DNA from 2 places in the Cytobacillus spongiae genome. Region 1 is predicted to be linked to the other one. Evidence: a T-box and tRNA genes for the amino acid it is inferred to sense, from the RefSeq annotation. Region 1 holds a T-box; the other holds one or more tRNA genes.
The links. A T-box is a leader RNA that pairs with one kind of tRNA and senses whether it is charged. The one in region 1 lies ahead of glyQ (glycine--tRNA ligase subunit alpha), so its partner is inferred to be a tRNA-Gly.
Positions count from the first base shown of each region.

Region 2: it has a tRNA-Gly gene. The T-box ahead of glyQ (glycine--tRNA ligase subunit alpha) is inferred to sense a tRNA for this amino acid. The anticodon was not compared.

Region 1 covers NZ_CP089997.1:2,902,775-2,918,487, reverse strand. The annotation lists gene yqfD (sporulation protein YqfD) at 1-787, shown strand, start outside; gene LS684_RS14810 (PhoH family protein) at 784-1,743, shown strand; gene LS684_RS14805 (HD family phosphohydrolase) at 1,980-4,163, shown strand; gene ybeY (rRNA maturation RNase YbeY) at 4,160-4,630, shown strand; gene LS684_RS14795 (diacylglycerol kinase family protein) at 4,608-4,994, shown strand; gene LS684_RS14790 (cytidine deaminase) at 5,353-5,751, shown strand; gene era (GTPase Era) at 5,744-6,661, shown strand; gene LS684_RS14780 (YqzL family protein) at 6,826-6,969, shown strand; gene recO (DNA repair protein RecO) at 7,001-7,753, shown strand; T-box leader at 7,800-7,971, shown strand; gene glyQ (glycine--tRNA ligase subunit alpha) at 8,114-9,004, shown strand; gene glyS (glycine--tRNA ligase subunit beta) at 8,997-11,069, shown strand; gene ccpN (transcriptional regulator CcpN) at 11,376-12,011, shown strand; gene LS684_RS14755 (pyruvate, water dikinase regulatory protein) at 12,038-12,856, shown strand; gene LS684_RS14750 (YaiI/YqxD family protein) at 13,308-13,778, shown strand; gene dnaG (DNA primase) at 13,819-15,630, shown strand; gene rpoD (RNA polymerase sigma factor RpoD) at 15,663-15,713, shown strand, end outside.
Region 2 covers NZ_CP089997.1:91,202-106,914, reverse strand. The annotation lists rRNA gene LS684_RS00550 (23S ribosomal RNA) at 1-2,483, opposite strand, end outside; rRNA gene LS684_RS00545 (16S ribosomal RNA) at 2,799-4,349, opposite strand; tRNA gene LS684_RS00540 (tRNA-Ala) at 4,501-4,576, opposite strand; tRNA gene LS684_RS00535 (tRNA-Pro) at 4,593-4,669, opposite strand; tRNA gene LS684_RS00530 (tRNA-Arg) at 4,673-4,749, opposite strand; tRNA gene LS684_RS00525 (tRNA-Leu) at 4,763-4,851, opposite strand; tRNA gene LS684_RS00520 (tRNA-Gly) at 4,860-4,934, opposite strand; tRNA gene LS684_RS00515 (tRNA-Leu) at 4,944-5,028, opposite strand; tRNA gene LS684_RS00510 (tRNA-Lys) at 5,039-5,114, opposite strand; tRNA gene LS684_RS00505 (tRNA-Thr) at 5,167-5,242, opposite strand; tRNA gene LS684_RS00500 (tRNA-Val) at 5,255-5,330, opposite strand; rRNA gene rrf (5S ribosomal RNA) at 5,339-5,455, opposite strand; rRNA gene LS684_RS00490 (23S ribosomal RNA) at 5,594-8,526, opposite strand; rRNA gene LS684_RS00485 (16S ribosomal RNA) at 8,842-10,392, opposite strand; gene lysS (lysine--tRNA ligase) at 11,069-12,553, opposite strand; gene dusB (tRNA dihydrouridine synthase DusB) at 12,754-13,758, opposite strand; gene LS684_RS00470 (helix-turn-helix domain-containing protein) at 13,787-14,002, opposite strand; gene folK (2-amino-4-hydroxy-6-hydroxymethyldihydropteridine diphosphokinase) at 13,954-14,481, opposite strand; gene folB (dihydroneopterin aldolase) at 14,484-14,843, opposite strand; gene folP (dihydropteroate synthase) at 14,836-15,678, opposite strand; gene pabC (aminodeoxychorismate lyase) at 15,672-15,713, opposite strand, start outside.

The DNA.
Region 1 (15,713 bases):
AGGGAAGCTACAGTTTTTCGTTGACGATGCGGAATCAATTCAAAGAAAGCTGACGGATCAAATTGAGGAAATAACGTGGGTAGGTATTGACTTGCGTGGGACAACCTATCATTTACAAGTAGTCGAAAAGAATGAGCCAGAGAAACTTGAATATTATAGCCCGAGAAATCTAGTGGCAAAGAAAAAAGCTGTCATTGTTCAAATGTTTGTAGAAGAAGGACAGCCCGCTGTGAGGATTAATGACCATGTAAAGCCAGGCCAACTATTAGTGTCTGGAACCATCGGTACAGAGGACCAACCGAAGATTGTCCCAGCAAGAGGAGAAATCTTAGGGGAGACTTGGTATAAGACAGATGTAATCTTCCCGTTAAAAACAAGCTTTCATGTCTTTAATGGGAATGAAAAAAGAAGACATTTTGTGAAAATTGGTGGCTTATCCATTCCTATATGGGGTTTCGGAAAAAATGAATTTAAGCAATTTGAAACAGAGGAAAACGACAAGAAGCTTCGTTTTTTAAAGTGGGAGCTTCCCATATCGTATATTAGCAAAACAGAAAGAGAAAAAGAGGATGTAACAAAGGAGTATTCGAAAGAGGAAGGGCTTGAGATGGCAAAAAAACTTGCTAGAACGGATATAAAAAATCAGGTTAGTGACGAAGCTAAAATCAAGGGAGAAAAAGTTTTGCACCATTCTATAGACAATGGTAAAGTAAAGTTATCAATACATTTCCAAATTATTGAGGATATTGCAATTGAACAACCTATAATTCAAGGAGACTCAGAATGACAGAAGACTTAAAAACGATCAACATTCAGTTAGAAGGCCCTAACGAGGCAGTGGCTCTTTTAGGAAATTCGGATGTTAACTTGAAAATCATTGAACAAGAATTAGGTGTTTCCGTTGTCACTAGAGGAGAATCTGTAAGCGTTTCAGGAGACATCCACAAGGTAGAACTAGTAGGCAACATTCTAGACAAATTAATTTATGTGATTCGTAAAGGGATAAATATTAGTCAAAGAGATGTAGTCAACGCAGTCCAAATGGCTGAAAAAGGTACATTAGACTACTTTAAAGACCTTTATGAAGAAGAAATCGGAAAAACCGCTAAAGGGAAGTCTATTCGTGTTAAAACATTAGGGCAGCGCCACTATATTCAAGCCATTAAGAACAATGACCTAGTATTTGGGATTGGACCAGCAGGAACAGGAAAAACGTACTTAGCAGTCGTAATGGCGGTTAATGCTTTAAAGAATGGCCATGTGAAGAAAATTATTCTAACTCGTCCGGCAGTTGAAGCTGGTGAGAGTCTTGGATTTCTTCCGGGGGATTTAAAAGAAAAGGTCGATCCTTATTTACGCCCCCTTTATGATGCGCTTCACGATATATTTGGTGCAGAGCATACTCAGCGTTTAATTGAGCGAGGAACGATTGAAATTGCCCCGCTAGCATATATGCGAGGGAGAACACTCGATGATGCTTTTGTCATTCTTGATGAGGCTCAAAATACAACACATGCTCAAATGAAAATGTTTTTAACAAGACTAGGCTTTGGCTCAAAAATGGTAATTACCGGTGATCGAACGCAGGTAGACTTACCAAAAGGTGTAAAATCGGGCTTGATTGTAACTGAGGACTACCTTAAGGGTGTTGATGGGATCTCCTTCATTTATTTAGAACAAAGTGATGTAGTGCGCCATCCGTTAGTTGCAAAAATCATTCAAGCGTATGAAAATAAAGAATAAACCAAAGCCGTTTGGTCTAGAAGCCAAGCGGCTTTGTTAATGTATCGGTAAAAAAGTAAGCCTATAGCTGTCTAAATTGAAGAAAAAGGTGAAACTTGGACGGAAAACTGTTATCATTTTACATAATTATATAACAATATATATAACACCAATTGAGCATGAAGTACGATATACCAAATAAATCAGCTCAGCTTTTTGCAATTCGAATGGAATTGTGACGATTGGAGGGAGCTAACATGAAAAAAGTTCAGTCTTCTTTAACAAAGCTACGAAATTTATTAGATATTACAGTATTTAAAATCTTGTTGTTTGTATTATTAGGTGTCATATTATTTTTGGCTATGTTTAGTAATGTTAAGCCGGAAAAATTAGATATCAGTTTATTTTCGGTAGCGGAACAAACCATTCGATCCCCGATTACGATTGAGGACAAAGAGAGTACCGAGAAAAAGAAAAAGGAAGCGGGAGATCAAGTAAAAGATGTGTATGTACTGCGTAAGGAAATTGCCCAAAACCGCGTAGACCTTATTACATCCGTATTTGATTCTGTTATTGAGGTAAAAGAAGAAGTAAAAGAAAAGCGTGATGAAGATAATAAAGTAAATACTAGTGTAGAAGAGGTCAAGCAGGAAGTTAGTGAGACATCTCCAAGTGATATGCTTACGATGTTAAAAGGAAAATTAACTGAAAATGTGACGAAAGAGATTTCTGATCCTGTTTTGTCCCAGCTACTCCAAGCAAATAAAGATGAATTATCCATTGCAAAAGATTTGACAGTAACAGCCATTAATAATGTCATGAGCACCCGCATACCAGCAGATGAGGTGGAAAATGCCAAGAAGAAGCTAGAGGAAGAACTGAAATATACGAGCCTAGCTTTGAATTTAAAGAGCGCTGTCATAGATTTAGGGCGTTACGCAATTACCCAAAATGAATTCTATGATCCAGTAGCAACAGAAGAATTAAGACAACAATCTGTAGAAAGTGTTGAACCTGTCAAAATTCTTCAAGGGCAAATCATTGTGGAAGAAACTCAATTGATTAATAGAGAGGTTTATCGACAATTAGAGCTTGTAGGCATGCTAGATAACGAAAATTCCATGCAGCCATTCATCGGCCTAGCCCTCATTATTTCAATAGTTATGGCTGCCCTATATTATTATTTTTACGAAATGAATGTCCCAATAGACAAAAAGCAAAGCTATCTATTATTGTTTAGCTTAATCTTTGTTTTGTTGATTTTGCTTATGAAAGGGATCAGTTTATTTCAAGAAATCGATTACTCTGAAATTGGGTATGTCTTTCCAGCTGCCTTAGGAGCAATGCTGATAAAAATACTAATTGATGAACGATTAGCAATTCTGCTAACGATTATTATGGCGATTTGTGGAAGCATTATCTTCAATGAAGGAGTTACAGGGACGCTCCATATTACAGTGGGAATTTATATTATTTGTAGTGGGCTCGCTGGGATATTATTCTTAAGTAAACAAAATCAACGCTCAAAAATTCTCCAAGCTGGATTATTTGTTTCTGCCGTTAATCTAGTTGTAATTTTATCCTTATTGCTATTACGGAATGGTCAATATGCGCCTGTAGAATACGCTTTTTACTTTGTTGTTGCCTTTTTATCTGGGATTACTTCTGCGGTGTTAACAATCGGATTATTACCGTTCTTTGAGGCAGGCTTTGGTATTTTGTCAACTATGCGTCTAATCGAGCTTTCAAATCCAAACCATCCGCTTCTGCGAAAAATCCTAACAGAAGCACCGGGTACCTACCACCATAGTGTCATGGTAGCGAATTTAGCTGAATCAGCTTGTGAAGCAATTGGAGCGAATGGATTACTAGCAAGAGTCGGATGCTATTATCATGATATTGGCAAAACGAAACGACCGCAATTCTTTATAGAAAATCAAATGAATATTGAAAATCCACATGACCGTCTACCACCGCAAACAAGCAAGAACATAATTATTGCCCATGCTACAGACGGTGCTGAAATGCTAAGAAAATACAAGATGCCAAGAGAAATTGTAGACATTGCAGAGCAGCACCATGGAACCACATTATTAAAATACTTTTTTCACAAAGCAAAGCAGAACGGATTGGAAATTCAGGAAGCGGATTATCGATATCCTGGCCCTAAAGCACAAACGAAAGAAACGGCGATTATTGGGATAGCCGATAGTGTTGAAGCGGCTGTCCGCTCCATGTCACATCCTACAACAGAACAAATTGAAGGCCTAGTTCGTAGTATAATATCAGATCGTCTGCAAGATGGTCAGTTGAATGAATGTGACTTAACACTCAAAGAGCTGCAAACAGTGGCAGACACTCTTTGTGAAACATTGAAAGGAATCTTCCATTCCCGAATTGAATATCCAGAAATGACAAAACAGAAGGTGAAGCGCGCATGAGTTTAATGATTGATTTTATTGATGAAACAAATGAAGTAAGTGAAAGTGATATAAAAACAATTGAGCAGCTACTTCAATTTGCTGCGAAAAAACAAGAAGTTGATGAAGAAAGTGAAGTGTCTATCACATTTGTAACGAATGATCGCATTCAAGAAATTAATAAAGAGTATCGCCAAAAAGATTATGCAACAGATGTCATATCTTTTGCGATGGAAGAAATGGGAGAAGGAGAAATGGAACTTTTAGGTGTTGATATGCCCCGAGTTCTAGGCGATATTATTATCTCTACGGCAAAAGCAAACGAGCAAGCGGAAGAGTATGGGCACTCGTATTTGAGAGAACTAGGTTTCTTAACCGTTCACGGGTTTCTTCATCTTTTAGGTTACGATCATGAAACGGAAGAAGACGAGAAAGTTATGTTCGCTCGTCAAAGAGAAATATTAGATGAATTCGGATTACAAAGGTAGACGTCGACACCAACCAGGGGGCTTTTTACGATCCTTTTCATTTGCTTACGAGGGAATCAAGACGGCAATCAAAAACGAAAGAAATTTACAAATACACTTTATTGTTTCAGTGCTAGTGATTGTCTTTGGGATAATCTACTCTATCTCAATGACTGAATGGGTATTTATTTGCATGCTAATTGGTGGAGTTATCTCCTTAGAGCTATTAAATTCGGCGATTGAACGAGTAGTTGATCTCGTGACTGATGAATATCATCCATTGGCCAAGCAAGCAAAGGATATAGCTGCCGGAGCGGTTCTAATCTACGCGATCCTCTCTGTAATTGTTGGCGGAATCATTTTCATTCCACGGATCTTTTTCTAACTTCTTTACGAGGTAACACGCAAGACGCCATTTATGTGTCTTGCGTTTTTCTATAAAAGTAGTAAGTTTTTTGGAGCCCATCGTATTTTATTTGGACGGATTTATGGTGCTAAGGGAGTCTCAAACAGTATAGAACTTGGTTCCTTTATTGTGCTAGTATATATTAATTTTGGGGGAAATTTGAAAACCCTTCACAATTCCGTTAAAATATCTAAGCAATAGCAAAAACTAAAGATGTATTATTTTTAGAAAATTCAAATTTTTATTTTACAAATTCCTTACAAGCGATGATTTTAGAGCGAAATTAAGGTAAAATAAAGAAAGACGGCAGTCTTCTTTTAGAAAGGAAGAATGGTTTGTGAAAAACGATCAATTAATCGTAGAAGCAAAATTAGCAAGAGAGAGAGCGTATGTTCCTTACTCCAAATTTAAAGTTGGTGCAGCACTTTTAACTAAGAACGGTAAAGTATATCATGGGTGCAATATTGAAAATGCAGCTTACAGCATGTGTAACTGTGCAGAACGCACAGCACTATTTAAAGCATACTCAGAAGGAGATAAGGATTTCGAAATAATGGCTGTAGTAGCAGACACAGCTCGACCTGTTCCTCCATGCGGGGCATGTCGCCAAGTAATTTCCGAATTGTGCCCAAAAGACATGAAAGTGGTTTTAACGAACTTAAATGGGGAAATTAAAGAATTAACAGTAGAACAATTATTGCCAGGAGCATTTTCACCGGAGGACTTAAATGAATAACGGAAGCAATCAAGGGTTTAAATCAGGGTTTATTAGTATAATCGGCAGACCAAATGTAGGAAAGTCTACATTTCTAAACAGAGTTATTGGACAGAAAATTGCGATTATGAGTGATAAACCTCAAACAACAAGAAACAAAGTACAAGGCGTAGTAACTACAGATGATTCACAGCTTATTTTTATTGACACACCAGGAATTCATAAGCCTAAGCACAAGCTCGGTGACTTTATGATGAAAGTTGCTCAAAACACACTAAAAGGGGTCGACCTTGTATTATTCATGGTCAATGCCGAAGAAGGATATGGGCGTGGAGAGGAATTTATAGTAGAAAAATTAAAAACGGTAAATACACCTATTTTTTTAGTAATTAACAAAATAGATCAGATTCATCCAGACCAGCTTCTTACCATTATTGAATCTTATAAAGAAAAGCATGATTTTAAAGAAATCATTCCAATTTCAGCACTAGAGGGCAATAACATTGAGACTTTACTCGAGCAAATTAAAGGGTATCTTCCAGAAGGGCCACAATATTACCCAGCTGACCAAGTAACCGATCATCCGGAACGATTTATTGTATCTGAATTGATTAGAGAAAAAGCACTTCATCTAACTCGAGAAGAAATTCCTCATTCATTGGCTGTTGTAATTGACAAAATGGAGCGTCAAAAAGATAAAGAAATGGTTCATGTTATGGCAACCATTATTGTGGAGCGTGATTCTCAAAAGGGAATAGTTATTGGGAAGCAAGGGAAAATGCTCAAAGAAATCGGGAAGCGTGCAAGAATAGATATTGAAAATCTTCTTGGAACAAAAGTGTTTCTTGAAGTTTGGGTAAAGGTTCAAAAGGACTGGCGTAACAAAATGACACAACTTCGAGACTTTGGATTTAGGGAAGATGAATATTAATATGTACATCCGTCCTTGTTACAATATTAAGTAGAGATTAGAAATATGCATGATTTACATTAGCAATATTTTCGTCTCATGATTTTGCAATGACAGGCTATGATATATGTTAAGGAATTGATAATTGTTCATGCTAGTTTAAAAAATGAAAGGTGGGGTTTTCGATGTTGGATTTTACCTGGAAGGTATTTTCGCACACAGGTAACATTGACACTTATCTTCTCTTTAAGGAGCTAGAAAAGGATAATGATGAAATACCCGAAGAACAAGCAGAAAAGCTAGCAGAGGTTGATTTTCCCATCTCATAGGTTTGTCTCATAAAGGGATGGTGACCGATAGATGCTCCAAAAATGCGAAGGCATCGTGATTCGAACAATCGATTATGGTGAAACAAATAAGGTTGTTACTTTATATACTCGAGAATTTGGAAAGATAGGTGTGATGGCAAGAGGGGCTAAAAAGCCAAATAGTAGGCTCTCTGCCGTCACACAGCTCTTTACATATGGTTATTTCTTATTTCAAAAATCATCTGGCCTAGGTAGCTTGCAACAAGGAGATATAATTTCTTCTTGGAGAAGCATTCGTGAAGATATTTTCATCACTGCGTATTCAAGCTATGTTGTCGATTTAACAGATAAAGTCACAGATGATCGGAAGCCAAATCCATTCCTTTTTGAATTATTGTATCAAACATTAAATTTCATGAATGAGGGCTATGAACCTCAGATTATCTCTCATATTTATGAGATGAAGATGTTGAATCCATTAGGGCTTTATCCAGTATTAAACCAATGTGCTGCGTGTGGAAGTGCGGATGGTACATTCTCATTTTCAATTCGAGAGGGCGGTTTTATCTGTCATCGATGCTTAGACAAAGATCCGTATCATTTAAAAATTTCTCCTGCAACAGTGAAGCTGCTTCGATTGTTTTATTATTTAGACCTTTCGAGACTTGGGGAAATATCGGTAAAAGATCAGACGAAAGCAGAATTGAATAAAGTAATCAGTACATACTATGATGAATATTCGGGCTTAAATTTGAAGACTAAGAAATTTCTGAATCAAATGAATGCGTTAAATAATAAGCTATAACTTGTTGACATCTTTAAGTGATTCCGCTATGATTCAAATTAAATTAATAGTTGCATGGAAGGAAAGGAGTACTTTGCCTCTTCTATAAAAGCGACCTTAGGATAGTGTGAGCTAAGGGATAGAATGTAAAGGAAGGCGTTCTGGAGCAACGTTGCTTAACAAAGTGGCTGTTACAAACAGCAAATAGGGTGGAACCGCGGGTTACTCTCGTCCCTATGCTATCCAAAGCATAGAGACGGGAGTTTTTTGTTTTTCAAAACCTGCAGTCCACCTGATTTTTATCTTGATTGCTGTAGGAAGTGCCAGCAGCTGAGCCAAGTGAGCTCAATAAGTACAAATTACTTTGGAGGTGTTTGAAACATGAATATCCAAAACATGATTTTAACATTACAGAAACATTGGTCAGATCAAGGGTGTATCTTAATGCAAGCTTATGATGTGGAAAAAGGGGCAGGAACGATGAGCCCGTATACGTTCCTTAGAGCAATAGGGCCTGAGCCTTGGAATGTAGCATATGTGGAGCCTTCAAGAAGACCAGCAGATGGACGCTATGGAGAAAATCCAAATCGTTTGTATCAGCATCATCAATTCCAGGTTATTATGAAGCCATCGCCAGACAATATCCAAGAGCTATACTTAGATTCATTGCGTGCTCTAGGGATCAACCCATTAGAACACGATATTCGCTTTGTTGAAGATAATTGGGAAAATCCATCACTAGGGTGTGCTGGGTTAGGCTGGGAAGTATGGCTAGATGGGATGGAAATTACACAATTCACTTACTTCCAACAAGTAGGGGGGATTGAGTGTAAACCTGTATCTGTAGAAATTACGTATGGAATTGAACGGTTAGCCTCATATATTCAAGAAAAAGAGAATGTGTTTGATTTAGAATGGACAAATGGTTTTACAGTAAGAGATATATTCGGGCAACCAGAATACGAGCATTCAAAATATACATTTGAAACATCTGATACAGATATGCTCTTTACATTGTTTAATACGTACGAAAAGGAAGCTCATAGACAAATGAATGAAGGACTTGTTCATCCGGCTTATGATTATGTTCTGAAATGTTCCCATGTATTCAATCTCTTGGATGCAAAAGGGGCGATCTCCGTAACTGAAAGAACAGGCTATATCGGTCGTTGTCGAAACCTTGCGAGAACAATTGCCAAGACTTTTTATGCAGAGCGTGAGAAATTAGGTTTCCCAATACTTAATAAAGAGGAGGAAATGGGTCATGAGTAAAAAAGATCTATTACTCGAGATTGGTTTAGAAGAACTACCAGCTCGCTTTGTAACCAGCTCCATGAATCAGTTATCGGAAAAAATACAAGCTTGGCTTACAGATAACCAAATTCTGTTTGGAGAAGTTAAAGCATACTCAACTCCTAGAAGACTTGCTATTTTCGTTAAGGATGTAGCAGAAAAACAAGAAGATATCCACGAAGAAGCCAAAGGACCAGCAAGAAAAATTGCCGTTACTGAAGATGGGGAATGGACAAAAGCAGCAATTGGGTTTACACGTGGCCAGCAAATGAGTGTGGAAGATATTTATTTCAAAGAAATGAATGGCGTTGAATATGCACATGTAAAGAAATTCATTAAAGGACAAGAAACTAAACAACTTCTAGAACAATTAAAGGACATTGTGACGGGGCTTACTTTCCCAAAGAATATGCGATGGGGAAACGAAGACCTACGTTATATTAGACCTATTAAGTGGATCGTTGCATTATTTGGTCAGGAACGTATTCCCTTTAAAATTACACATGTAGAGACAGGGAATTGGAGTATGGGACATCGTTTTCTTGGTGAGAAGACGGAAATAACTGCTCCAGCTGTATACGAGGAACAGCTATTAGCACAGCATGTACTAGCGGATCCTGTAAAAAGAAAAGCTGCAATTGTTTCTCAATTAGAAAAGATTGAAGAAGAGAACAACTGGGTGATACCAATCGATGAAGACCTCCTAGAAGAAGTAACGAATTTAGTTGAGTATCCAACAGCACTTTATGGGAAGTTTGAAGAAGCGTTTTTGGAAATTCCAGAAGAAGTTCTCATAACTTCTATGAAGGAGCATCAACGTTACTTCCCAGTAAAATCAAAGGAAAATCAACTGCTTCCATACTTTGTTGCCGTTCGAAATGGCGATCATAAACACCTAGAAAAAGTGGCAAAAGGGAATGAAAAAGTGCTAAGAGCACGTTTGGCTGATGCAGCTTTCTTCTATCATGAAGATCAAAAAACGAGCATTGAGGATTCACTTAAGAAGCTTAATAAAATTGTATACCATGAAGAAATCGGAACATTATCAGAGAAAGTTACTCGAGTACGTCGCCTAACAAATGTACTTGCTGATGAACTGCAATTTTCAACAGAAGAAAAGACGGCAGCAGATCGAACAGCCGAAATTAGCAAATTTGATCTTGTTTCACATATGGTATATGAATTTCCTGAGCTTCAAGGATTTATGGGAGAAAAATATGCTCTGCAAAAGGGTGAGAATGAGCTAGTATCAAAGGCCATCAATGAACAGTATATGCCTAGAAATGCAGAGGATGACACTCCGCAATCAAACGTTGGTGCAGCGATTGCAATTGCAGAAAAACTAGATACCATCGCATCTTGCTTTGCGATTGGAATCATTCCGAGTGGTTCTCAAGATCCCTATGCTCTAAGACGTCAAGCAACAGGTATTGTTCAAACTCTACTAAATAAAAAATGGAGACTTTCACTTGAGAGTCTGATAAACCAATCATTAGACTTTGTGATAGAAGCAGGGATTCAGAAGAAAGAGAAAGTAGAACTTCAAAGAGATCTTGTTAATTTCTTTAAGCTTCGTATTAAGTATCTTCTTCAAGAGCGTGGGGTACGTTATGATCTCATTGATGCAGTATTAGGTGGAGATATTGGTGAAATCCCAGCCTTAATGAGTAAAGCAGAAGTTCTTGACATGAAGAAAAATGACCTTGAATTTAAAGAAAACATGGAAGCGTTAAGTCGAATTCTTAATATTGCAAGCAAAGCAGAAGTAGAAGGGGAAGTAGAGGTCACAAGATTCGAGAATGAGCATGAAAAAGAGCTGTATCAAAAATATTTAGATGTAAGAGAGCAATTAAGTAAAGATGTAACCGAAGAAGAATACTTTACTTTACTTGTGTCACTGAAAACACAGATTGATCGCTATTTTGAGCATACAATGGTAATGGCAGAGGATGCTAAAGTTCGTGAAAACAGACTGAATCAAATGCTTAAACTAGCTTCGTTAGTTAAAAAATTTGCAAATATTAATGAGGTTATTGTAAAGTAACACATATACGAAAGTGGGCCTGTCAACCATGACAGGCCTTTCTATCTTTTTTTGTACCTTTTCCATGAAATGGTTTCAAGAAACAGTCACAAGCATAAAAAAATTATTCTTTTCATTTATGTTAAATAGTATATAATAATTTTATAAAAGTATAACACTTTTCCGTTTGAGAACGTTCTATTCTAATGATACTAAGTGGGATGACGAATTACTTCATTCGTGTTTGTTTATGAGCAACAAGTATGATCTATCCCTTAGAGGAGCTAATTACATAATTGAAGCACGGTATTTTTTATCGTATGTTAGGTGGTGAGGACAATCGAACTAAATAAACGTCAAGAACAAATTCTTGAGATTGTAAAAGATAATGGGCCAATCACTGGGGAGCATATTGCAGACAGACTAAACCTAACGAGGGCGACCTTGAGACCTGACTTAGCTATTTTAACAATGGCAGGATATTTAGACGCACGTCCACGTGTTGGTTATTTTTATACGGGGAAAACTGGGACTCAGCTTCTGACTGAGAGGCTGCAAAAGCTGTTCGTGAAAGATTTCCAATCGATCCCAGTAGTAGTAAATGAAAATGTATCAGTATATGATGCGATTGTTACCATGTTCTTAGAGGATGTAGGAACATTATTTGTTGTAGATCAGGATTCGTTACTAGTAGGGGTTCTTTCACGAAAAGATTTACTAAGAGCAAGCATCGGCAAACAAGAGCTCACAACTTTACCAGTAAACATTATTATGACGAGAATGCCTAATATTACGATGTGTACAAGAGAAGATTTAATGATAGAAATTGCAAAGAAATTAATTGAAAAACAAATAGACGCATTGCCGGTAGTAAAAGAAACAGAAAAGGGCTTTGAGGTTGTAGGGAGAATGACAAAGACAAACTTAACAAAAGCGTTTCTTGCCCTTGCAGAAAATGATTAAGCGATCAGAGGAGATGGTGAAAGAGAATGAGTAAAATGCCAATCATCTATGTCGTGTCTGATTCGGTTGGAGAAACAGCTGAACTGGTGACAAAAGCCGCTACTAGCCAATTTGACAGCAGAGATACAACAATAAAAAGATACCCTTACGTAGAAAGTAAACAGGACATTGAAGAGGTCATTTCTTTAGCTAAATTAGACCAAGGGATGATTGCTTATACGCTTGTTAAGCCTGATATGCGTAGCTATATTAACGAATTAGCTCAAAAGGAAGGGATCATTGTTAGCGATTTAATTGGACCATTAATGGATCAAATCCAGATAATGAGCGGTTTAACTCCACGTTATGAACCAGGATTGGTACGTAAGCTAGATGAGGATTATTTTAAACGAGTAGAAGCAATTGAATTTGCAGTTAAATATGATGACGGGCGTGACCCAAGAGGGATTCTAAAGGCGGATATCGTTTTAATTGGTGTTTCTAGAACATCTAAAACGCCATTATCCCAATACTTAGCTCATAAACGTTTGAAGGTTGCTAACGTTCCTCTCGTACCAGAGGTTGACCCACCAGAGGAGCTCTTCAAGGTATCACCTGACAAATGCTTTGGCTTAAAAATTAGCCCAGAAAAACTAAATAATATCCGTCGAGAGAGATTACTTTCTCTAGGGTTAAATGATCAAGCAAGCTACGCTAACATCGATCGGATAAAAACCGAAATTGACTATTTTGATAAAATCGTTTCAAGAATAAATTGTCCGGTCATCGATGTAACAAATAAAGCAGTGGAAGAAACAGCTAATCTTATTTTAGCCACTTACTTGAAAAAGAATAAAGGACTATAGCACATGTGAGAAGATATGTGCTATTTTTCTTGTTTCAGCTATCTGTTCTCGTATTACATAATATTGTTAATGAAAAAGAAGGCTTTTTATTAGCAATGATCTATACAGATCGCTTATGCTAAAGTGAAAAATAGTTCTTCACTAAGCTGTTTTCGAATGTATGGATGCCTTTATTCAAAATGGAGAAATGTGAACTTATCCTATAGAAAATCAAAATCGCAAAAAAACCTCTAAAAACTGTCTTGAAATAAGAAAAAACAATAGCAAATCCTACTTTTATATACTATAATAAAAAATTGTGATAAAAATGTATCATATTAGGTTTAGACTAAGGCTTTAACGAATAAACTATTTATTGTCAGAAGTCAAGAAACCCAAGTAGAAAAAATTCGACAAGATTCTGAATATAAAAGTTATTTCTATGAAGAAGGAATATGCGGAGTGATGTAGAATAAGTAGTACAATAGGGAATCAAAGAATTGTAGTTGATGCCGACTCCTGTCCAGTTAAACAGGAAATTGTCGAAATCGGCAGACGGTTTTCAACAGAAATTATGATGGTTGCTTCTTATGCACATATGATGAATGAACTAACAGAAGCAACATGGAAATTTGTTGACTCGAGTCGTGAAGCAGCAGACCTTTATATTATGAATCATGTTCGAAAGGACGATGTCGTTGTAACACAAGATATTGGCCTTGCTTCTACCCTTCTGCCTAAGCAAGTTTATGTTCTATCTCCCAAGGGTATTTTATATGATGAGAAGGACATACAAACGGCTCTAGATATGCGGTATTTATCAGCAAAAGCTAGAAGGCAAGGGAAATATGGAAAAGGTCCCAAACCTTATAGCTCTCAGGATCGAGATAGGTTTGTGAATCAATTGACGAAGATTTTGTCGAATTTTGCAGGAAAATATTAAATGAACTAGAATATCTCAATGTACAGATGGAGATGTGCTCATGGCAGAGAGAATATCCGAAGAAAAAATTAATGATATTCGCCAATCTGTTGATATTGTTGACGTTGTAAGTGATTATGTACAACTGAAAAAGCAGGGGCGAAATTACTTTGGTCTATGTCCCTTCCATGGCGAAAACACACCGTCATTCTCTGTATCACCTGATAAGCAAATATACCATTGCTTCGGCTGTGGAGCTGGTGGAAATGCATTTTCCTTTTTAATGGAGCTAGAAGGCTATTCATTTGTAGAAGCTGCGTTAAAGTTGGCGGAAAAAGCCAATATTGACCTAGAGATCGAAGCCACAAGCATTGCTAAAGAAAAGTCTGTTTCAAAAGACCTTCAACAAATGATGGAGGCTCATGATCTATTAAGGAAATTTTATCATCATTTGCTTGTGAATACAAAGGATGGTCAGCATGCCCTAGAGTATTTATTAGATAGAGGATTTACGATGGAGTCCATCCAAAAATTCCAAATAGGGTATGCGTTAAATTCATGGGATTTTGTTTGCAAATTTTTAACCAAGCGAAAATTTGATCCAAATTATATGGAGAAAGCTGGTCTAATCATTAAGCGGGAACATGATGGTGCATTTTTTGATCGTTTCCGTAATCGCATCATCTTTCCTATATTTGATCGAAATGGAAAAACGATAGCATTTTCAGGAAGGTCGCTTGGGGAGGAACAGCCAAAATATTTAAATAGTCCAGAAACACCCATCTTCAATAAAAGTAAAATTCTATACAATTTTCATTTAGCAAGACCAAGCATACGCAAACATCAGCAAGCGGTTCTTTTTGAAGGGTTCGCAGATGTAATTGCAGCTGACAGAGCAGGCGTAGAAAACGGGCTTGCCACAATGGGAACCTCATTAACAGAAGAGCATGTTGCGGTGCTTAGGCGAAATGTTGAATCCGTAACCATTTGTTATGATTCCGATAGTGCAGGGATCGACGCTGCCTATCGAGCTGCGACTATGCTCACAGAAGCAGGAAGTCATGTAAGAATTGCGCTTCTTCCTGACGGATTAGACCCTGATGACTACATTAAGCAATCTGGGGGAGAGAAATTCCAGAATGATGTAATAGGGGCAAGTCAAACATTTATGTCCTTCAAGATCTTTTATCATAGAAGAGGGAAAAATCTTCAAAATGAAGGAGATAGACTCCTTTATATAGAAGAGATACTTAAAGAAATTAGCCGCTTAGAAAAGGCGGTTGAGCGAGATCACTATTTAAGGCAGTTAGCTAATGAATTTTCTTTATCGCTAGAGGCTTTAAAGCAACAACAAAAACAAGTCTATTATCAAGAAAAGAGAAACAACCAGGGACAACAAGCGAACTCTGGAAGAAAGCAATTATTTATCCCTCAACAGAATGATAAGCTTAAACCTGCGTATTTTACTGCTGAAAGAAGATTAATTGCTCATATGCTAAGAGATAGTGAGGTAGCTTACAAAGTTCAAGTGCTGCTTCAAGGAAATTCCTTTAATATAGATGAACATCAAGCGATTATGACTTATTTATTAGGTTTTTATGAGAAAGGTGAAGCCTCTGATTCAAGTGCCTTTTTAAATTTCCTCCAGGATGACAAGCTAAAAAGAATTGTTGCAGACATCGGCATGATGTCAATTAACGATGAAATTAGTGAGCAGGAGTTAAATGATTATATTAAACAGGTGTTGAATTATCAAAAACTGTTAAAAATAAAAGAAAAAGAGGCAGAACGAAAAGAAGCAGAGAGTCAAAAGGATTATTCAAGAGCAGCAGCAATTGCTATGGAAATCATACAATTGCAGAAATTACTATAGACTGTCTTTGATTTTTGGAAGGAGGGGGACATATGGCTGAAAAGTCGGCCCGTTCAAAAGAGGTTGATACAGAATTGACCGTT
Region 2 (15,713 bases), 1.3 Mb from region 1:
ATCCCCGGGGTAGCTTTTATCCGTTGAGCGATGGCCCTTCCATGCGGAACCACCGGATCACTAAGCCCGACTTTCGTCCCTGCTCGACTTGTAGGTCTCGCAGTCAAGCTCCCTTGTGCCTTTACACTCTACGAATGATTTCCAACCATTCTGAGGGAACCTTTGGGCGCCTCCGTTACTCTTTAGGAGGCGACCGCCCCAGTCAAACTGCCCACCTGACACTGTCTCCCGCCCCGATCAGGGGCGTGGGTTAGAATTTCAATACAGCCAGGGTAGTATCCCACCAATGCCTCCACCGAAGCTGGCGCTCCGGCTTCCAAGGCTCCTACCTATCCTGTACAAGCTGTACCAAAATTCAATATCAGGCTACAGTAAAGCTCCACGGGGTCTTTCCGTCCTGTCGCGGGTAACCTGCATCTTCACAGGTACTATAATTTCACCGAGTCTCTCGTTGAGACAGTGCCCAGATCGTTACGCCTTTCGTGCGGGTCGGAACTTACCCGACAAGGAATTTCGCTACCTTAGGACCGTTATAGTTACGGCCGCCGTTTACTGGGGCTTCGATTCAGAGCTTCGCTTACGCTAACCCCTCCTCTTAACCTTCCAGCACCGGGCAGGCGTCAGCCCCTATACTTCGCCTTGCGGCTTTGCAGAGACCTGTGTTTTTGCTAAACAGTCGCCTGGGCCTATTCACTGCGGCTTTTCAGGGCTATTCACCCTAAAAAGCACCCCTTCTCCCGAAGTTACGGGGTCATTTTGCCGAGTTCCTTAACGAGAGTTCTCTCGCTCACCTTAGGATTCTCTCCTCGCCTACCTGTGTCGGTTTGCGGTACGGGCACCTTTTTCCTCGCTAGAGGCTTTTCTTGGCAGTGTGGAATCAGGAACTTCGGTACTTTATTTCCCTCGCCATCACAGCTCCGCCTTATGGTAACGGGATTTGCCTCGTTACCGGCCTAACTGCTTGGACGCGCATATCCAACAGCGCGCTTACCCTATCCTCCTGCGTCCCCCCATTGCTCAAACGGAAAAGAGGTGGTACAGGAATATCAACCTGTTGTCCATCGCCTACGCTTTTCAGCCTCGGCTTAGGTCCCGACTAACCCTGAGCGGACGAGCCTTCCTCAGGAAACCTTAGGCATTCGGTGGATGGGATTCTCACCCATCTTTCGCTACTCATACCGGCATTCTCACTTCTAAGCGCTCCACCAGTCCTTGCGGTCTAGCTTCAACGCCCTTAGAACGCTCTCCTACCACTGACATCGTAGATGTCAATCCACAGCTTCGGTGATACGTTTAGCCCCGGTACATTTTCGGCGCGGAGTCACTCGACCAGTGAGCTATTACGCACTCTTTAAATGGTGGCTGCTTCTAAGCCAACATCCTGGTTGTCTAAGCAACTCCACATCCTTTTCCACTTAACGTATACTTTGGGACCTTAGCTGGTGGTCTGGGCTGTTTCCCTTTCGACTACGGATCTTATCACTCGCAGTCTGACTCCCATGGATAAGTCTTTGGCATTCGGAGTTTATCTGAATTCGGTAACCCGATGGGGGCCCCTAGTCCAAACAGTGCTCTACCTCCAAGACTCTTACTACATGAGGCTAGCCCTAAAGCTATTTCGGAGAGAACCAGCTATCTCCAAGTTCGATTGGAATTTCTCCGCTACCCACACCTCATCCCCGCACTTTTCAACGTGCGTGGGTTCGGGCCTCCATCCAGTGTTACCTGGACTTCACCCTGGACATGGGTAGATCACCTGGTTTCGGGTCTACGACCACATACTCATTCGCCCTATTCAGACTCGCTTTCGCTACGGCTCCGTCTATCCAACTTAACCTTGCATGTAATCGTAACTCGCCGGTTCATTCTACAAAAGGCACGCTATCACCCATTAACGGGCTCTAACTACTTGTAGGCACACGGTTTCAGGATCTTTTTCACTCCCCTTCCGGGGTGCTTTTCACCTTTCCCTCACGGTACTGGTTCACTATCGGTCACTAGGGAGTATTTAGCCTTGGGAGATGGTCCTCCCAGCTTCCGACGGGATTTCACGTGTCCCGCCGTACTCAGGATCCACTCAAGAGGGAACGAAGTTTCAACTACAGGGTTGTTACCTTCTCTGACCAGCCTTTCCAGGCTTGTTCGTTTACTCCGTTCCTTTGTAACTCCGTATAGAGTGTCCTACAACCCCAAGAGGCAAGCCTCTTGGTTTGGGCTAATCCCGTTTCGCTCGCCGCTACTCAGGGAATCGCATTTGCTTTCTCTTCCTCCGGGTACTTAGATGTTTCAGTTCCCCGGGTCTGCCTTCCATATCCTATGTATTCAGATAAGGATTCCATCCCATTACGGATAGAGGGTTTCCCCATTCGGAAATCTCCGGATCAAAGCTTACTTACAGCTCCCCGAAGCATATCGGTGTTAGTACCGTCCTTCATCGGCTCCTAGTGCCAAGGCATTCACCGTGCGCCCTTTCTAACTTAACCTATAAGCTTTCAATACACATCGCATCTCTTCGTCAGCTTCCTTCGCTCCGCTCCTCATGTACGTAAGTACATTCCGGTGCTCACTCAGTTGCTTCCTCGACCTGCTCGTGTCTTGAAACCTTCTAATTTCTTGTTTAGAGAAAATCTTAAGATTGGCGATTACTCGGTAATTCTTTTTTCTTCTATATTTCATTATCTAGTTTTCAAGGAACAAGTTCACTTTCTTCTATAATAAGAAGAGAGTTTGTTATAGAGAGATTGCTCTCTCAAAACTAAACGAACCATAAGCGTCAACTTTCATGTAAATATCCTTAGAAAGGAGGTGATCCAGCCGCACCTTCCGATACGGCTACCTTGTTACGACTTCACCCCAATCATCTGTCCCACCTTAGGCGGCTGGCTCCAAAAGGTTACCCCACCGACTTCGGGTGTTACAAACTCTCGTGGTGTGACGGGCGGTGTGTACAAGGCCCGGGAACGTATTCACCGCGGCATGCTGATCCGCGATTACTAGCGATTCCGGCTTCATGCAGGCGAGTTGCAGCCTGCAATCCGAACTGAGAATGGTTTTATGGGATTGGCTAAACCTCGCGGTCTTGCAGCCCTTTGTACCATCCATTGTAGCACGTGTGTAGCCCAGGTCATAAGGGGCATGATGATTTGACGTCATCCCCACCTTCCTCCGGTTTGTCACCGGCAGTCACCTTAGAGTGCCCAACTGAATGCTGGCAACTAAGATCAAGGGTTGCGCTCGTTGCGGGACTTAACCCAACATCTCACGACACGAGCTGACGACAACCATGCACCACCTGTCATCCTGTCCCCCGAAGGGGAACGCCCTATCTCTAGGGTTGTCAGGAGATGTCAAGACCTGGTAAGGTTCTTCGCGTTGCTTCGAATTAAACCACATGCTCCACCGCTTGTGCGGGCCCCCGTCAATTCCTTTGAGTTTCAGTCTTGCGACCGTACTCCCCAGGCGGAGTGCTTAATGCGTTAGCTGCAGCACTAAAGGGCGGAAACCCTCTAACACTTAGCACTCATCGTTTACGGCGTGGACTACCAGGGTATCTAATCCTGTTCGCTCCCCACGCTTTCGCGCCTCAGCGTCAGTTACAGACCAGAGAGTCGCCTTCGCCACTGGTGTTCCTCCACATCTCTACGCATTTCACCGCTACACGTGGAATTCCACTCTCCTCTTCTGCACTCAAGTTCCCCAGTTTCCAATGACCCTCCACGGTTGAGCCGTGGGCTTTCACATCAGACTTAAGGAACCGCCTGCGCGCGCTTTACGCCCAATAATTCCGGACAACGCTTGCCACCTACGTATTACCGCGGCTGCTGGCACGTAGTTAGCCGTGGCTTTCTGGTTAGGTACCGTCAAGGTACCGCCCTATTCGAACGGTACTTGTTCTTCCCTAACAACAGAGTTTTACGATCCGAAAACCTTCATCACTCACGCGGCGTTGCTCCGTCAGACTTTCGTCCATTGCGGAAGATTCCCTACTGCTGCCTCCCGTAGGAGTCTGGGCCGTGTCTCAGTCCCAGTGTGGCCGATCACCCTCTCAGGTCGGCTACGCATCGTCGCCTTGGTGAGCCGTTACCTCACCAACTAGCTAATGCGCCGCGGGCCCATCTATAAGTGATAGCCGAAGCCATCTTTCAGAATCCTAACATGTGTTAGGAGCCATTATCCGGTATTAGCCCCGGTTTCCCGGAGTTATCCCAGTCTTATAGGCAGGTTGCCCACGTGTTACTCACCCGTCCGCCGCTAATCTTTAAAAGCAAGCTTTTAAAGATCCGCTCGACTTGCATGTATTAGGCACGCCGCCAGCGTTCGTCCTGAGCCAGGATCAAACTCTCCATAAAAGAGTATTGATTAGCTCAATAGTTAAAACAAATTTAAAACGTTGACGTTATGGTTCGTTTAGTTTTCAAAGAACAATCATCATCGCCGAGAAGCGACTTTTATATATTAACATTTCATTTTCGCATAGTCAATATATTTTTTATTTTTTTTTGGTGGAGCCTAGCGGGATCGAACCGCTGACCTCCTGCGTGCAAGGCAGGCGCTCTCCCAGCTGAGCTAAGGCCCCGATCTATATTAGAAAATGGTCGGGAAGACAGGATTCGAACCTGCGACCCCTTGGTCCCAAACCAAGTGCTCTACCAAGCTGAGCTACTTCCCGAAATGGCGCGCCCGAGAGGAGTCGAACCCCTAACCTTTTGATCCGTAGTCAAACGCTCTATCCAATTGAGCTACGGGCGCAATATTTATAAAATGGTGCCGAGGACCGGAATCGAACCGGTACGGTAGTCACCTACCGCAGGATTTTAAGTCCTGTGCGTCTGCCAGTTCCGCCACCCCGGCACTACCTTTGGAGCGGAAGACGGGATTCGAACCCGCGACCCCCACCTTGGCAAGGTGGTGTTCTACCACTGAACTACTTCCGCGTATCTAAATGGTGCGGGTGAAGGGAGTCGAACCCCCACGCCTTGCGGCGCCAGATCCTAAGTCTGGTGCGTCTGCCAATTCCGCCACACCCGCATTATGAAAATGGTGAGCCATGAAGGACTCGAACCTTCGACCCTCTGATTAAAAGTCAGATGCTCTACCGACTGAGCTAATGGCTCAAAAAACATTAACATACAAATGTATTAATATTTATTCATATTGAACAAAAAATGGTGCCGGCGAGAGGACTTGAACCCCCAACCTACTGATTACAAGTCAGTTGCTCTACCAATTGAGCTACACCGGCATTAAACATATATGGTGGAGGATGACGGGATCGAACCGCCGACCCCCTGCTTGTAAGGCAGGTGCTCTCCCAGCTGAGCTAATCCTCCATATAAAAGCCTGGCGACGTCCTACTCTCACAAGGGGACAGCCCCTAACTACCATCGGCGCTGAGAAACTTAACTTCCGTGTTCGGCATGGGAACGGGTGTGACCTTCTCGCCTTCATCACCAGACTATTTTAATTTGAGGTTTGTTCCCTCAAAACTAGATAATGTATAGAAGAAAGAATTACGGTAATGCCATTGAATTGACTAGTCCAGCTACGGCTCCTACCTTCTATCGAAGTTGTACAGTCGCCTTCGCTTTCTTATTTGGTTAAGTCCTCGATCGATTAGTATCAGTCAGCTCCACATGTCACCATGCTTCCACCTCTGACCTATCAACCTGATCATCTTTCAGGGATCTTACTAGCTTGCGCTATGGGAAATCTCATCTTGAGGGGGGCTTCATGCTTAGATGCTTTCAGCACTTATCCCTTCCGCACATAGCTACCCAGCGATGCCTTTGGCAAGACAACTGGTACACCAGCGGTGCGTCCATCCCGGTCCTCTCGTACTAAGGACAGCTCCTCTCAAATTTCCTACGCCCACGACGGATAGGGACCGAACTGTCTCACGACGTTCTGAACCCAGCTCGCGTACCGCTTTAATGGGCGAACAGCCCAACCCTTGGGACCGACTACAGCCCCAGGATGCGATGAGCCGACATCGAGGTGCCAAACCTCCCCGTCGATGTGGACTCTTGGGGGAGATAAGCCTGTTATCCCCGGGGTAGCTTTTATCCGTTGAGCGATGGCCCTTCCATGCGGAACCACCGGATCACTAAGCCCGACTTTCGTCCCTGCTCGACTTGTAGGTCTCGCAGTCAAGCTCCCTTGTGCCTTTACACTCTACGAATGATTTCCAACCATTCTGAGGGAACCTTTGGGCGCCTCCGTTACTCTTTAGGAGGCGACCGCCCCAGTCAAACTGCCCACCTGACACTGTCTCCCGCCCCGATCAGGGGCGTGGGTTAGAATTTCAATACAGCCAGGGTAGTATCCCACCAATGCCTCCACCGAAGCTGGCGCTCCGGCTTCCAAGGCTCCTACCTATCCTGTACAAGCTGTACCAAAATTCAATATCAGGCTACAGTAAAGCTCCACGGGGTCTTTCCGTCCTGTCGCGGGTAACCTGCATCTTCACAGGTACTATAATTTCACCGAGTCTCTCGTTGAGACAGTGCCCAGATCGTTACGCCTTTCGTGCGGGTCGGAACTTACCCGACAAGGAATTTCGCTACCTTAGGACCGTTATAGTTACGGCCGCCGTTTACTGGGGCTTCGATTCAGAGCTTCGCTTACGCTAACCCCTCCTCTTAACCTTCCAGCACCGGGCAGGCGTCAGCCCCTATACTTCGCCTTGCGGCTTTGCAGAGACCTGTGTTTTTGCTAAACAGTCGCCTGGGCCTATTCACTGCGGCTTTTCAGGGCTATTCACCCTAAAAAGCACCCCTTCTCCCGAAGTTACGGGGTCATTTTGCCGAGTTCCTTAACGAGAGTTCTCTCGCTCACCTTAGGATTCTCTCCTCGCCTACCTGTGTCGGTTTGCGGTACGGGCACCTTTTTCCTCGCTAGAGGCTTTTCTTGGCAGTGTGGAATCAGGAACTTCGGTACTTTATTTCCCTCGCCATCACAGCTCCGCCTTATGGTAACGGGATTTGCCTCGTTACCGGCCTAACTGCTTGGACGCGCATATCCAACAGCGCGCTTACCCTATCCTCCTGCGTCCCCCCATTGCTCAAACGGAAAAGAGGTGGTACAGGAATATCAACCTGTTGTCCATCGCCTACGCTTTTCAGCCTCGGCTTAGGTCCCGACTAACCCTGAGCGGACGAGCCTTCCTCAGGAAACCTTAGGCATTCGGTGGATGGGATTCTCACCCATCTTTCGCTACTCATACCGGCATTCTCACTTCTAAGCGCTCCACCAGTCCTTGCGGTCTAGCTTCAACGCCCTTAGAACGCTCTCCTACCACTGACATCGTAGATGTCAATCCACAGCTTCGGTGATACGTTTAGCCCCGGTACATTTTCGGCGCGGAGTCACTCGACCAGTGAGCTATTACGCACTCTTTAAATGGTGGCTGCTTCTAAGCCAACATCCTGGTTGTCTAAGCAACTCCACATCCTTTTCCACTTAACGTATACTTTGGGACCTTAGCTGGTGGTCTGGGCTGTTTCCCTTTCGACTACGGATCTTATCACTCGCAGTCTGACTCCCATGGATAAGTCTTTGGCATTCGGAGTTTATCTGAATTCGGTAACCCGATGGGGGCCCCTAGTCCAAACAGTGCTCTACCTCCAAGACTCTTACTACATGAGGCTAGCCCTAAAGCTATTTCGGAGAGAACCAGCTATCTCCAAGTTCGATTGGAATTTCTCCGCTACCCACACCTCATCCCCGCACTTTTCAACGTGCGTGGGTTCGGGCCTCCATCCAGTGTTACCTGGACTTCACCCTGGACATGGGTAGATCACCTGGTTTCGGGTCTACGACCACATACTCATTCGCCCTATTCAGACTCGCTTTCGCTACGGCTCCGTCTATCCAACTTAACCTTGCATGTAATCGTAACTCGCCGGTTCATTCTACAAAAGGCACGCTATCACCCATTAACGGGCTCTAACTACTTGTAGGCACACGGTTTCAGGATCTTTTTCACTCCCCTTCCGGGGTGCTTTTCACCTTTCCCTCACGGTACTGGTTCACTATCGGTCACTAGGGAGTATTTAGCCTTGGGAGATGGTCCTCCCAGCTTCCGACGGGATTTCACGTGTCCCGCCGTACTCAGGATCCACTCAAGAGGGAACGAAGTTTCAACTACAGGGTTGTTACCTTCTCTGACCAGCCTTTCCAGGCTTGTTCGTTTACTCCGTTCCTTTGTAACTCCGTATAGAGTGTCCTACAACCCCAAGAGGCAAGCCTCTTGGTTTGGGCTAATCCCGTTTCGCTCGCCGCTACTCAGGGAATCGCATTTGCTTTCTCTTCCTCCGGGTACTTAGATGTTTCAGTTCCCCGGGTCTGCCTTCCATATCCTATGTATTCAGATAAGGATTCCATCCCATTACGGATAGAGGGTTTCCCCATTCGGAAATCTCCGGATCAAAGCTTACTTACAGCTCCCCGAAGCATATCGGTGTTAGTACCGTCCTTCATCGGCTCCTAGTGCCAAGGCATTCACCGTGCGCCCTTTCTAACTTAACCTATAAGCTTTCAATACACATCGCATCTCTTCGTCAGCTTCCTTCGCTCCGCTCCTCATGTACGTAAGTACATTCCGGTGCTCACTCAGTTGCTTCCTCGACCTGCTCGTGTCTTGAAACCTTCTAATTTCTTGTTTAGAGAAAATCTTAAGATTGGCGATTACTCGGTAATTCTTTTTTCTTCTATATTTCATTATCTAGTTTTCAAGGAACAAGTTCACTTTCTTCTATAATAAGAAGAGAGTTTGTTATAGAGAGATTGCTCTCTCAAAACTAAACGAACCATAAGCGTCAACTTTCATGTAAATATCCTTAGAAAGGAGGTGATCCAGCCGCACCTTCCGATACGGCTACCTTGTTACGACTTCACCCCAATCATCTGTCCCACCTTAGGCGGCTGGCTCCAAAAGGTTACCCCACCGACTTCGGGTGTTACAAACTCTCGTGGTGTGACGGGCGGTGTGTACAAGGCCCGGGAACGTATTCACCGCGGCATGCTGATCCGCGATTACTAGCGATTCCGGCTTCATGCAGGCGAGTTGCAGCCTGCAATCCGAACTGAGAATGGTTTTATGGGATTGGCTAAACCTCGCGGTCTTGCAGCCCTTTGTACCATCCATTGTAGCACGTGTGTAGCCCAGGTCATAAGGGGCATGATGATTTGACGTCATCCCCACCTTCCTCCGGTTTGTCACCGGCAGTCACCTTAGAGTGCCCAACTGAATGCTGGCAACTAAGATCAAGGGTTGCGCTCGTTGCGGGACTTAACCCAACATCTCACGACACGAGCTGACGACAACCATGCACCACCTGTCATCCTGTCCCCCGAAGGGGAACGCCCTATCTCTAGGGTTGTCAGGAGATGTCAAGACCTGGTAAGGTTCTTCGCGTTGCTTCGAATTAAACCACATGCTCCACCGCTTGTGCGGGCCCCCGTCAATTCCTTTGAGTTTCAGTCTTGCGACCGTACTCCCCAGGCGGAGTGCTTAATGCGTTAGCTGCAGCACTAAAGGGCGGAAACCCTCTAACACTTAGCACTCATCGTTTACGGCGTGGACTACCAGGGTATCTAATCCTGTTCGCTCCCCACGCTTTCGCGCCTCAGCGTCAGTTACAGACCAGAGAGTCGCCTTCGCCACTGGTGTTCCTCCACATCTCTACGCATTTCACCGCTACACGTGGAATTCCACTCTCCTCTTCTGCACTCAAGTTCCCCAGTTTCCAATGACCCTCCACGGTTGAGCCGTGGGCTTTCACATCAGACTTAAGGAACCGCCTGCGCGCGCTTTACGCCCAATAATTCCGGACAACGCTTGCCACCTACGTATTACCGCGGCTGCTGGCACGTAGTTAGCCGTGGCTTTCTGGTTAGGTACCGTCAAGGTACCGCCCTATTCGAACGGTACTTGTTCTTCCCTAACAACAGAGTTTTACGATCCGAAAACCTTCATCACTCACGCGGCGTTGCTCCGTCAGACTTTCGTCCATTGCGGAAGATTCCCTACTGCTGCCTCCCGTAGGAGTCTGGGCCGTGTCTCAGTCCCAGTGTGGCCGATCACCCTCTCAGGTCGGCTACGCATCGTTGCCTTGGTGAGCCGTTACCTCACCAACTAGCTAATGCGCCGCGGGCCCATCTATAAGTGATAGCCGAAGCCATCTTTCAGAATCCTAACATGTGTTAGGAGCCATTATCCGGTATTAGCCCCGGTTTCCCGGAGTTATCCCAGTCTTATAGGCAGGTTGCCCACGTGTTACTCACCCGTCCGCCGCTAATCTTTAAAAGCAAGCTTTTAAAGATCCGCTCGACTTGCATGTATTAGGCACGCCGCCAGCGTTCGTCCTGAGCCAGGATCAAACTCTCCATAAAAGAGTATTGATTAGCTCAATAGTTAAAACAAATTTAAAACGTTGACGTTTTGGTTCGTTTAGTTTTCAAAGAACAATCACTGTCGCTCAGCGGCGACTTTTATAATGTTACCAGAATCAACTTCGTAAGTCAACATCTTTTTTCAAAATGTTTTTTAGAAGTTATTCTCGTTTGTAGCTGTCTTGCAGCAACAGATAATAATATACCATCGAATAAAAGGTGGCGCAATAGTTTTCTTGAAGTTTTTAACGAGTTTATTAAAGAAAAAATATTCAATCATTTGATCGCTATACTATTAAGATGACTTATACCTAAAGCCCTTACTAAATATCATTTTGACTAGAGAAAGAGATAACTATCCATTACCAAACACAACACTAGTGAATCATACTTGCTTATGATTAATTAAGCACCTTACATTACAGATTCTCTACCGCAAAGACATGATCTTTCATTTCAAGGGAACAAAGCTTAGTGTACCTTGGTTAGGCTAAGGCAAGTAAGACCCTTTAGAATAGAAGGTATTCTTTGCCTTCTACTCTAAATATGCCTTATGACCTCGAGGGGCTTGGCATTGAAACTGGAAGTCTAAGCGCTTATCAACAATTGATAAATTTTATATTTTCTTAAGCAATAAAAAAAGCAAAGTGCAGACTATCTGCACTTTGCCTCTATGTTATCGATGGCGCATTAATGGGAAGAGTAGAACATCTCTAATAGAAGGAGAGTTCGTTAAAAGCATGACTAGTCGGTCAATACCAATACCTAAACCACCAGTTGGAGGCATGCCATACTCTAATGCTTCTACAAAATCATGATCCATCATATGTGCTTCGTCGTTTCCTTGTTCTCTCTCTTTTAGCTGAGCCTCAAAACGCTCACGTTGATCGATCGGATCGTTTAGCTCAGTAAATGCGTTCGCATGCTCACGAGCGACAATAAATAGCTCAAAACGATCCGTGAAGCGTGGATCTTCATCGTTCTTTTTCGCTAACGGAGAAATTTCTACTGGGTGCCCATAAATAAATGTAGGCTGAATCAATTTCTCTTCTACCTTCTGCTCGAAGAATTCATTAACAATATGCCCATATAGCATCGTGTCTTTAATTTCTACATTATGTTCTTTTGCTAACTGTTTCGCTTCTTCTGTACTCATTTCTTTCCAGAAGTCGGCTCCTGTATATTCTTTAATAGCGTCTACCATATGAAGTCTCTTCCATTCTGGCTTTAGATCTACTTCGTATTCACCGTATGGTACAGTTGTTGTGCCAAGTACTTCTTGAGCAATATGAGCAATTAGATTTTCTGTTAGGCTCATAATATCGCGATAATCTGCATATGCCTCATATAACTCAATCATCGTGAATTCCGGATTGTGTCTAGTTGAAACACCTTCGTTACGGAACACGCGACCAATTTCGTACACCTTCTCTAAACCGCCGACAATTAGTCGCTTTAAATGAAGCTCAATTGCGATACGCATATACAATTCCATATCTAACGCATTGTGGTGCGTGATGAATGGACGAGCAGAAGCACCACCTGCAATTGAATGCATCATTGGCGTTTCCACCTCAAGGTATCCATTTTGGTCTAAATAACGGCGCATTGATTGAATTATCATGCTACGCGTGATAAACGTTTTCTTGCTCTCCTGGCTCATGATTAAGTCTAGGTAACGCTGACGATAGCGCTGCTCTACATCTTTAAGACCATGGAATTTCTCTGGAAGTGGGCGCAACGATTTAGTAAGAAGTTCGAATTGTTCTACTTTAATAGAAAGTTCCCCCACTTTTGTTTTAAAAAGTGTTCCCGTTACACCAATGATATCTCCTAAGTCTGCCATATTGAAAATATCATAGCTTTCATCACCAATCGCATCTTTACGAACGTAAATTTGAATTTGGCCTGTTAAGTCTTGGATATGAGCAAATCCTGCTTTCCCTTTTCCACGCTTTGTCATAATTCGTCCTGCAAGCGTGACAGAGATATTCTTCTCTTCTATTATTTCCTTTTCAAGCTCCGCGAATTGATTGAAAAGCTCTTGTGATTGATGAGTGCGTTCAAAACGTTTACCGAATGGATCTAACCCCTGCTGACGAAGAGACTCCATTTTATCTCTTCTTACTCGTAACTGGTCATTTAATTCTTCATGACTCATGATCATCAACTCCATTTTCAAAAACTAGTATGTAGACGCAGTATTGCGATTATTCAACGTAGTACATTCTATTATTTTACACAATTAGAACAATTGAGACACCTATATTGTTTAAAATAGAATAAAAACTGCCAGTAAACAACTGGCAGTTTCTTTATATCAAAGGTATTATAGTGAAACTGTTTGAATATGTCAAATCATTAGCCAACTTGAAGCTCTTTCTGTGTATCTTTTTCTTCAGTTTCCACGACAAGGTCCGTTAAGATCGTTACAAGATCCTGGCGTGTGTTACATTCATTTATAGCATTTCTGACAGTCGCATTTCCGCGTATTCCCTTTAAATACCATGCAGCATGCTTTCGCATTTCACGGATGGCTACTTTTTCACTTTTCAAGGCGATTAAGCGATCTAAATGTAGAATACATACATCAATTTTTTCCCGAATAGACGGTTCATCCATTAACACGCCAGATTCTAGGTAATTTACTGTACGGTAGATCATCCACGGATTCCCTAAAGCTGCACGCCCAATCATTACGCCATCGCAGCCCGTTTCTTCAAGCATACGCTTCGCATCCTGTGGTGTTTGAACGTCTCCATTACCGATAATTGGGATGTCTACTGCTCGCTTTACATCACGAATGATCTCCCAGTTAGCGGTTCCCTCATACATTTGCACACGCGTTCTACCATGTAACGCTATTGCCTGTCCACCAGCACGTTCTACGGCTTGAGCATTTTCGATTGCATAAATGTGTTCATCGTCCCAGCCCATTCTCATTTTTACTGTGACCGGTTTGTCTACTGCCTCAACAACAGCGGAAACCATTTCATAAATTTTGTTCGGATCTAATAGCCATTTAGCTCCCGCATCACATTTTGTAATCTTCGGAACTGGACATCCCATGTTTATGTCAATAATATCTGCATTTGTATTTTGATCAACGAATTTAGCAGCTTCAACAAGCGTTTCTTTCTCTCCACCGAATATCTGCAAGCTAAGAGGCTTTTCACGCTCATCAATGTAAAGCATATTCATTGTTTTTGCATTTTGAAGAACTATTCCTTTATCACTTACCATTTCCGCACAGACCAGACCCGCTCCAAACTCTTTAACCGTTAGTCGGAAGGCGGAGTTACAAACACCTGCCATTGGTGCTAAAACGACTTGGTTTTTCATTGTGATATCGCCAATTTTAAGCATGCTTTCCCTCCTTCATTCTAAGATGAATCTATTCGCTCTCCTCTGGAGGAGTTAAGTCTTTAAGACTGATTTGAAGAATTTCGGACACATACGATAGAAATTCCTCAGTAGGCATTCGATTTCCTCGCTCAATTTCCCCTAATATCGAGACTGAGACACCCATTTCTTTTGCGAAGCTTTCTTGAGTGTAGCCTTTTAATTTGCGAAAAGCGCGAATACGTCTTCCCCATTTTTCTGCTTCCATATTCGTACACCTTCTCTATCTCTTATATTCTGTAAAAAAGAATTTAGATGTATCTCCATCTTCGGAATTTTAATTGTAGGATGAATCTCTAATAGAGGGATTATGACAAATGCTCTCTCTAGCATCCGAGGATGAGGAATTGTAAGCTTCTCTGATTCTATATTTTCTTTATTATAGAGAAGAATGTCAAGGTCTAAAGTCCGAGGGCCCCAACGAATATCCCTTTTCCTCCCAAATTTCTTTTCAATCTTTAACAACCGGTCTAATAGCTCTTCAGGTTTGAAATTGGTTTCTAGCTTCAGCACCATATTCAAAAATGGTGCTTGATCCTCGAAACCTACAGGATCGGTTTCATAAATCGATGAAACATTTACCACTTGGATATTTTCATCGTTAACTAAGCAATCTATTGCACTCTCTAAAAAGTGTGAGCGGTCTCCAATGTTGGAACCCAAAGATATGTAAGCCTCATTATTCACGATTATCTTCCCCTTGTAATTTCCACTGCGACAGATTTGTAATGACCAGGTATTGGAGGGTCTGGTTTAATCACCTTAACTGTTAACTGATGAATAGATGAATAATGTTGAAGTATTTCCCCTGCCACTTTTTCAGCTACTGTTTCTACTAGCTTATAGGGCTTTCCCTCCACAATCTCCCTTGTCATATTATACAGTTCACCATAATTTATTGAGTCATTAAGGTCATCGCTTTCTCCTGCTTTTCTTAGGTCTGTCTCAACAACAAGATTCACTCTGAACCGCTGCCCTAAGCGAGTTTCCTCAGGAAAAACACCATGATAGCCAAAAAATTCCATGTCATTTACATAAATTTTATCCATTGCTTTCACCCTTTCCCATTAATGCATCCATCATTTTTGCCATACGACTCATTTCTTTTACATCATGTATTCGGACAATTTGACAGCCTTTTTGAATCCCAAAGCATACAGTTGCTCCTGTACCTTCCATCCGTTCCTCTACAGGCAGATCCAAAACATGCCCGATTAATGATTTACGAGAGGTACCTAGTAAGACGGGATATCCGAGTGCCACTATTTTATCTAACTCACGCATCATTTCTAAGTTTAAAGGGATGTCTTTAGCAAACCCAATTCCAGGATCTAAAATGATGTTCTCATCCATAACCCCACGCTCTTTCACTAGTGCAATGCTTTCATACAGATCACAGATCACATCACGGGTAAAATACGTGTAATCTCGATTCTGTCGATTATGCATCAGAATAATCGGCACTTGCAGCTCTCCAGCAATTGTTGCCATTAGCGGGTCTGCTTTCGCTCCCCACACATCATTTATTATGTGCGCTCCTGCTTTAATCGCTTTTTTTGCCACTTCCGCCTTAGACGTATCAATAGATATAGGAGCTTCTACGTGCTTAGCTATCGCTTCAATTACCGGAATCACGCGCTCTAGCTCCTCTTCTGCTGAAACTGCACGGTGCCCAGGCCTTGTAGATTCTCCCCCCACATCAATAATATCGGCACCTTGTTCAACCATTTGCTGTGCATGACTTACTGCTCGGTCTATATCTAGGTATTTTCCTCCGTCAGAAAAGGAATCTGGGGTTGCATTTAATATCCCCATAATTAATGTCTTCTTCCCATAATCCAACGTGTAGTTTCCACACTGAATGATTTGATTTGCTTTTAGCATTCTAATTCCCCCTTAAGCTCCTTCCGACTCCACAA